One region of the Paenibacillus sp. W2I17 genome, then DNA from elsewhere that is predicted to be linked to it. Evidence: riboswitches for the same ligand, from Rfam matches in the RefSeq annotation. Region 1 holds a riboswitch; the other holds the start of a gene.
What was found. Region 1 has a riboswitch for S-adenosylmethionine ahead of metA (homoserine O-acetyltransferase MetA). Riboswitches for the same ligand answer to the same signal wherever they lie in the genome.

Region 2: it holds a riboswitch for S-adenosylmethionine, as region 1 does, so the genes downstream of both, mmuP (S-methylmethionine permease) here and metA (homoserine O-acetyltransferase MetA) in region 1, are expected to answer to the same signal.

The regions. Positions count from the first base shown of each region.
Region 1 is NZ_JAUSXM010000001.1:2,655,265-2,659,480, reverse strand. It holds gene corA (magnesium/cobalt transporter CorA) at 1-825, opposite strand, end outside; SAM riboswitch class I at 1,277-1,400, shown strand; gene metA (homoserine O-acetyltransferase MetA) at 1,637-2,554, shown strand; gene QF041_RS11580 (PLP-dependent transferase) at 2,579-3,766, shown strand; gene QF041_RS11575 (trans-sulfuration enzyme family protein) at 3,763-4,216, shown strand, end outside.
Region 2 is NZ_JAUSXM010000001.1:5,536,929-5,541,144, reverse strand. It holds gene QF041_RS24665 (outer membrane protein assembly factor BamB family protein) at 1-39, shown strand, start outside; gene mmuM (homocysteine S-methyltransferase) at 192-1,259, opposite strand; gene mmuP (S-methylmethionine permease) at 1,237-2,649, opposite strand; SAM riboswitch class I at 2,742-2,843, opposite strand; gene QF041_RS24650 (Ger(x)C family spore germination protein) at 2,914-4,116, opposite strand; gene QF041_RS24645 (GerAB/ArcD/ProY family transporter) at 4,113-4,216, opposite strand, start outside.

The sequences.
Region 1 (4,216 bases):
AAAGTTCATGCCGTATATACCGGTAATGACCGTCAGCGGCATGAAGACCGTGGTGATGGCGGTAAATACACGCATGATCTCATTCGCCCGGTTTGCAATACTGGATTGGTAGGCTTCTCGCAAGTTGCCCATCAGGTCGCGATAAGTCTCAAAGGTTTCAGATATTTTTACAGCATTCTCATAGATGTCACTGAAATACTTTTGCAGTTGATCATCGATGAGACGCAGATCTTTTTTGTTCAGGGTGTTAATGACCTCTTTCTGAGGTCCAAGCACTTTTTTCAGCCACAGAATCTCACTGCGCAGCCCGATAATTTCATTCAGATGTGACTTTTTGGTGTGCATCAGAATGTCTTCCTCAAGCTTCTCGATCCGTGCTTCAATTCGGTCACCTACGGTGAAATAATTATCAACAATCAAGTCAACCAGCAAATACAGCAGACGATCCGGTGTACTGATTTCCTGTTCCCACAGGATTGGTTTCAGTGTGCGCAATTCGCTGACCTTTTGCTTGGTAACACTAATAATGAAATGTCTGCCGAGGAATAAGTTGACCGCACGTAGAAATATCTCTTCATCATCGAAACGGATGCTATTAATCACAATAAAATAATGGTTCTCATAAATTTCAATCTTCGGACGTTGTTCTTCGTCACTGAGACAGTCTTCCACAGCCAGATCATGCATCAAGAACAGCGGCTGAAGTACCGCCAAATCGTCTACGTCTGCATCAATCCAGTAAAATCCTTCCGCTGGTGGAGTCAGCGCCTGCTGAATGTCGTCCACCGGAATAAATACACCGTTGTTTACCAACCGGATTTTCATCGTTAATCTACTCCTTCTGCACCCGCCAACTTGGCGGATATTATCATTATGGGCGCAAAAAGAACAAATCAGCCGGTCGGCAGCGGAGCCTGGAGATCAGGGCTGCGTTCACTATATAATCAAACGGAAGTCACGTCCCGCTGCCGGCATGCTGATGTCAATTCTCTATGCAGTTTGTCGGAATTCGGCTGCCAGTCAGGCCTCGGGTCGCCATCCATTTAATATGTCACCTCTCACATAAGGGTTTATAACACCTTGTTTAGTATACCGCTGGTACAAGGTGCTTTCAAGCGCAAAAATGTGTCTATTTCGCGCCCTGAGGCAGTGTATGACAATGGATGATGAACGGTTCCGATCTGGGAAGCACACATCGAACTGCATCTTGACGTGAGGGCATTAATGTAATAAAGTAGACGGTGAACCATATTTAATTACAATCTAATACAGCGAAATCTTATCAAGAGTAGGTGGAGGGACTGGCCCGATGAAACCCGGCAACCGGCGGTATACCGCACGGTGCTAATTCTTGCAGCGACTAAGTGTCAAGTGGCACTGTTGTAACTGAGAGATGAGAGAGGCGCATATCTTTTTTACATATGACCTTTCTCGAAATCCGAGGAAGGTCTTTGTTATATGCCCCGACTTCTCAGCAGTGATTTTCGCTAAGGAACTTGAGGTTGTTTGTAACGTTGGATGAAAGAGCAATTCAATGTTTTTACAAGCTCAAGGCAGTCTATAACTGTATTGATGTGAAGACATCAAGCCAGGGGTGGCTGCATCTATCTATGCACAAGGAGGAGTTAGACTTACTATGCCAATCAAAATACCCGATACTCTGCCAGCAAAAGAAGTACTTGAAGGAGAGAATATCTTCGTCATGGATGAAACTTCTGCATATCAGCAGGATATTCGTCCACTCCGTATCGCTATATTAAACCTGATGCCCACAAAGGAAACGACCGAAACACAATTGCTTCGTCTGGTGGGAAACACGCCTATTCAGGTGGATGTCGTTCTCGTACATCCCAAATCCCATACGTCGAAGAATACGTCTCAGGAGTATCTGGATCTGTTCTATAAAACCTTCGATGAGATTGAGCACCGCCGTTTCGATGGAATGATCATTACGGGTGCCCCGGTGGAACAGATGGATTTCGAAGACGTGAACTATTGGAATGAAATCCAGGAAATCTTCGAATGGACCAAAACCAATGTGACTTCAACACTCCACATATGTTGGGCTTCCCAGGCAGGTTTATACCATCATTTTGACGTGCCCAAGGTTGCACTGGATGAAAAGTGTTTTGGCGTTTTCCCACATACCATTAATAAACCTCATGTTCCGTTGTTGCGTGGATTCGATGAAGTATTCAACGTTCCACATTCCCGTCATACGGAAGTGAGACGCGAAGATATTGAAAAGAATGAGAATTTAGAGATTTTGGCTGAATCCGAGGAAGCGGGTATCTTCCTGGTTGCTACCAAAGACGGCAAACAGATTTTTGCCACAGGACATGCCGAGTATGACCCGTTCTCATTAAAGTGGGAGTATGACCGGGATGCAGCCAAAGGGTTGGATATCGCATTGCCTAGACATTATTATCCGAATGACGACCCTTCCCGTGTGCCACCGGCTACTTGGCGCGCTCATGCCAACTTATTATTCTCTAACTGGCTCAATTACTATGTGTATCAAGAAACACCTTACGATATTGGCCCGCAAATCTAATCGAGATTACAGGAGGATGCAGCAATGGAAGACAACAACAAGTTGAAAATCGAAAGCCGCTTAGCACAAATTGGGTCCATCAATGAACCGGTAACAGGCGCCATTAACTTTCCGATCTATCAATCCACTGCGTTTCGCCACCCGAAGCTTGGACAAAGCACTGGGTTTGATTATATCCGTACGACTAATCCAACCCGTAAAGTATTGGAAGAAGCCGCCGCAGCGCTGGAGTCCGGTGATGCAGGGTTTGCCTGTAGCTCGGGAATGGCCGCGCTGCAAACGATCTTTGCCATGTTTGGTCAAGGGGATCATCTGATTGTGTCGCTGGATCTGTATGGTGGAACCTATCGTCTGCTGGAACGTATTCTGTCCCGTTTCGGCGTAACTGCAAGTTATGTGGACACGAATGACCTTGCAGCACTGGAGAAGGTTCGTCAGCCGAATACCAAAGCTGTATTTATTGAGACACCAACCAATCCACTGATGATGATCACCGATGTGGAAGCCGTGGCTTCCTGGGCGAAAAGTTACAACTTGTTGACCATTGTTGACAACACGTTGTTGACTCCATTTTTCCAACGTCCGATTGAACTGGGTGCCGATATCATCATTCATAGCGCTACCAAATATCTGGGTGGACACAATGATGTGTTGGCCGGACTAATCATTACCAAAGGTGAGGCGTTATCTGCAGAGATGGCGTTCCTGCATAATTCCATTGGAGCGGTATTATCTCCAAGTGACTCCTACCAGTTGATGAAAGGTATGAAAACGCTGGCTCTTCGTATGGAGCGTCATGAGCACAATGCACTTACTATTGCTAAATACTTGCTTGAGCACCCAGCGGTGGTTGAAGTGTATCATCCAGGCCTATCCGATCATCCGGGCTATGAGATACAGAACAAACAATCCACGGGTAATACAGGTATCTTCTCTTTCAAAGTGAAGGATGCACGTTATGTTGAACCGTTGCTGCGTCATATCAAACTCATTGCTTTTGCCGAAAGTCTCGGCGGAGTTGAATCACTCATGACTTATCCGGCAGTCCAGACTCATGCGGATATTCCGCTTGAAATTCGTGACGCCGTAGGTGTGGATGACCGTCTGCTCCGGTTCTCCGTGGGCATTGAACATGCGGATGATCTGATTGCAGATCTCGGCAATGCTCTGACAGCTGCACAGCAGGAAGTGGAAGGAGGCGTGCACTCATGAGTGAGTCCAACAATAAGCCCAATTCCCAGTTGAAATTTGATACCAAATTGCTCCATTTTGGCGATGAGATTGACAAAACCACTGGAGCCTCCAGTGTACCGATCTATCAAGCATCAACCTTCCATCATTTTGATATCTTCAATCCGCCTCAGCATGATTACAGTCGTTCGGGTAATCCGACACGTCAGGCTTTGGAAGATTACATCACATTGCTGGAAGGCGGTGCACGAGGCTTTGCCTATTCTTCGGGGATGGCTGCGATATCAAGCGTGTTCATGATGTTCTCCGCAGGGGATCACATGATTGTAACGGAAGACGTATATGGAGGTACGTATCGTTTGCTTACTTCCATATTAAGCCGTATGCAGATCGAGACAACCTTTGTAGACATGACCAATATAGATGAAGTAAAAGCGGCACTCAAGCCAAACACCAAGGCAGTTTATATGG
Region 2 (4,216 bases), 2.9 Mb from region 1:
GAAGGTCGTACCTTAGTTAGCACTCAGTTAATTAAATAGCATAATCAGAAGCATCAGAAGAGGAATATCATCATGTTGATGTTAACGCTAAATCACACTAAAAAAAGCCCTCATCAATCCAGTTAATGGATCGTGAGGGCTTCTTCATATTTAGTTGTATCTCTAGCGGGTACAACCCTACATCAAGTCTTTTATTTCCGCCATTTCTTCGCAAGTGCACCAATCTGATGTGGCGTAGTACGGCAGCAGCCGCCAATAATTTGCGCGCCCGCAGCAACCCACTGTTCCGAAGCATCACTCATGCTGCCACATGTACCCTGTCCGCTCCACGTCTTCGTTGCCGCATCGTATACTTCTCCCGAGTTCGGATACACAATAACAGGTTTATCGCTGGTACGGCTCAAAATACCCACTGCTTCCGTCACCACTTCCATGGGAGCACAGTTCAGGCCAATCGCCGCAATCTGCGGATCGGAGCCAAACTTCTGTGCACATACCTCAAGCGGTGTGCCCTCGCTGATGCTTGTCCCGTCTTTTAAAGAAAAAGATAACCAGGCATACGCATGAGGAAACTCCTTCAGTAAATCAACCAGCACCTGTGCTTCCTGCAAGGAAGGAATCGTCTCAAACGCCAGAATATCTGCACCCGCTTCAAGTAGCGCCACCATACGCGGACGATGAAATGCGACAAGCGTCTCATCCGACACGCCGTAATGTCCCACATACTCTGAACCATCCGCCAGATAGGCGCCATACGGTCCAACGGACCCGGCAATAATTGGACGTGGACGAAGACGATCTCCTTCGCGATCTACTGTACGATCTGTTATATTCTCCTCGTTCTCCACGTTCTGGGAAAGTACCGAAGGAGCTCCTACAAGCTGACCTGTCGAGCTTTCTCTCCCTACTAAATCACTCTGCACTTCTGTCCACACGTCATCTCTCGCCTTTGCAGCCAACTCCACCGTCTTGCGGATCAGCTCCAATGCTGCCTGTTCATCAATCCCTCTCTTGCTGAAGCCATCCACCGTCGCCTGATAACTGGATGTAATCGCACAATCGGCTCCTGCTCGAAAATAATCTGCATGGACCTGAACGATAACATCCGGATTCTCAAGCAACACACGAGCCGACCAGAGCGGATCATCCAGATTACATCCATGCTGTTCGAGTTCCGTTGCCAGCGCTCCATCCAGAATCATGACCGGATGTTCACGCAGGATCTGTTCTATGGAGTTAGTCTGTTGTGCTTGCGTCATGTACTTGTCCTCTTTTCTTATTCACACGTTCTGTCAGATAATAAGCAGCGTAACATACTGCGATAAACGGAACCCCACAATACAGCGCAATTCGCTGTGTCGGGTCAAAGGCAATACCTATGCATGAAGCCAGGCATAATATAAATGAAACAATCGGTACCACCGGATAGAATGGTGTGCGGTAGACCAGATCTTTGACCGCATGTCCTTCCCGGATATATTGTCTGCGGAACATGTATTGGGAAGCACTGATACTCATCCATACCGCAACGACAGCCAGACCCGAAATGGAAACCAGCGTAATATACACCGTACCTGGCGCAATAATACTGGACAGCAATGCCAACGCACCACCCACCATACTAATCAGAAGTGCATTCAGCGGCACCCCGCTTTTGGTCAATTTGGCAAACCACGGAGAGATCGTTCTTTTGTCAGCCAGAGACCAGAGCATACGTGAAGATGCATATAGGCCTGAATTGGCAGCAGAGAGAATCGCCGTCAGAATAACAAAGTTCATAATGTCTGCTGCATAGGGTACACCCACCCGTTCCATTACCGCTACAAACGGACTTTCCAGTACACTGGCATCCGACATGGGCAGCAAGGCCGACAAGATAATAATCGTTCCGATGAAGAAAATAACCAAACGCCACAGCGTTGTATGAATAGCCTTCGGTATCGTCTTTTCCGGGTTCTCCGTCTCACCGGCGGCAATGCCGATTAACTCGGTGCCTGAGAAGGCAAAGTTTACAGCAAGCATGGTCATCAATATCGCTGTAGCCCCATGAGGGAACCACCCGGATGCGGTAATATTCGATAGAAATGGAGCCGGTTCCGAATCCGCCATGGGAATGATACCAAACATGGCTGCGCCACCGATGATAATGAAGATTACGATAGTAACTACTTTTACAGATGAGAACCAGAACTCGGATTCCGCAAATAATTTCACCGTTAATGCATTAAACAGAAAGATCATCAGTGCAAAGAGGGCGCTCCATATCCATACGTTCACCGATGGGAACCAGCGCTGCATCAGCAATCCGGCGGCTGTGAATTCGGAGCCAAGCGCAACAGTCCAGGTTAACCAGTATAACCAAGCCACCGTGTAGCCTGTTGCCGGTCCGATATATTTGGCTGCATAACTATGAAATGCTCCCGTCTCTGGCATATGAACAGACAGTTCACCAAGACAGAGCATCACCAGATATACAACAATGGCTCCGATCAGATAGGACAGAATGGTTCCCAGTGGTCCCGCTTGCTGAATGGTGTAACCTGAACTGAGGAATAATCCCGTTCCAATGACTCCTCCGAGAGAGAGCATGACCACATGCCGTGCCTGCATTTTCCGCTGGAAATGCCCTTTGTCGTTGTTGTTCTCCATACCTGCTGCTCCCCTACTTCTTCATCCAGAAAAAACAAAAAAGACCCACTCTGCCTAAAGAGTGCGCCGTTACTGACAAATAAAAACAAACGCTCCTATCTATCAGGCTTTCACCCGCTGGAATTAGCACAGTATCCTTCAGATCTGTTGCTGAGGTTTCTAAGGGCCAGTCCCTCCACCTCTCTGGATAAGAAAATGATTTTTTACTAATATAGCGATCTATCATGAATGTGTCAACATTTAAATCATAAATGACACACCTCGCTATTCGGTGGAAGATCCCGGATTGGTAATGGTCATCTTCACATCGTACGTGATTGGCACGGTACTAAAAATGTTGTCCCAGTCATCTTTGACTTTCTTCCATGTTTTGGGTTCTTTGATACGCAAGCTATCCCGAAAATCCGCAACATCTACTTTATAGGTATGCTGAAGTTTGTATAACACCTGTCGAATCTGTTGTTCGGCCAGTTCAGAAAATTCTTTTTCTAGTTCTCTAAGATAATCCCCTTTTTCCTCTCTTTCGGGAGAACGCCAATCTTCCATCAACCAGCCTTCGGATTCGACCTTTACATGGAATGAAATGTCATTACCAACCACCTTGGGAATTACTTTTGTTTTCTTCTTCTTCATTTCGTATACAACGGTGAATCCCGCTTTGTTGTAAGTCTTCAAGACGCCTCCTTTTTCTTTAGGCTTGATCCACGATAAACCTTCCAGATCCGTTTGACTTAGTTCTCCAATAAACTTAGTTGTTTTTCCATCGAATATGCTGCCACCTGAGAACTTGCCCTCTCCATTGGAGTACAGTACATTCTGGAGCAAGAAACTGGAACCAGATTGCATTTGGGCATCTAATTTGGAGAGCAAAACGGGATCCAGGATTTTGTTGGACAAGTACGAATTACCGGTAATACCTGTTAGATAAAATGCTGGAATCCGGGAGGGATCATCTGAAGTCAGGACATCCACGGCACGATGATGACTTATCAGTACCAGACAATTTGGACGAATATCGTTATCCCGAAGTACAAAATCAAGCAGCTGGTCCAGACCATACTTTTTGGCAATATCCTTGGAGACAACGATAACCTTCAGATGATGTCCGATAAGTGGACGATCTCGCCTTAGTGCAAACTGACGAAAGATTTGCAGCAAGGAATCTCCAGTAAGCTGTTCATTGGAATAGGACGTCTTTCCAGAAGCAGGTGAACCGGATTGTCCGCTCTGTTTACTGTTGGAACTGCCCGGAGCAATCTGCACGGTAGCCGTTATATAATTATTCTTTGGATACGTTCCTCCCTGAGCAGCGATGTCCTTCTCAAATTCTGTTTCTTTAGCGATATCGATCCCGAGACCAACATAGACACTTAGTTCCTCGATCTCCCTACTGCTCCAGCATCCGGATATTAACAGAAGGACCGACAAAGCAAAGGCTACACGTAAAAGCATAAAAAAACGAATCATGCATGTTTGCCTCCTTTTTTGCGAATCAGACTTGTAATCAGCAGCAACAAAGGTAAAGTGGCAAATAAAATCACGGATGAGTTGCCCAACATATCACCCA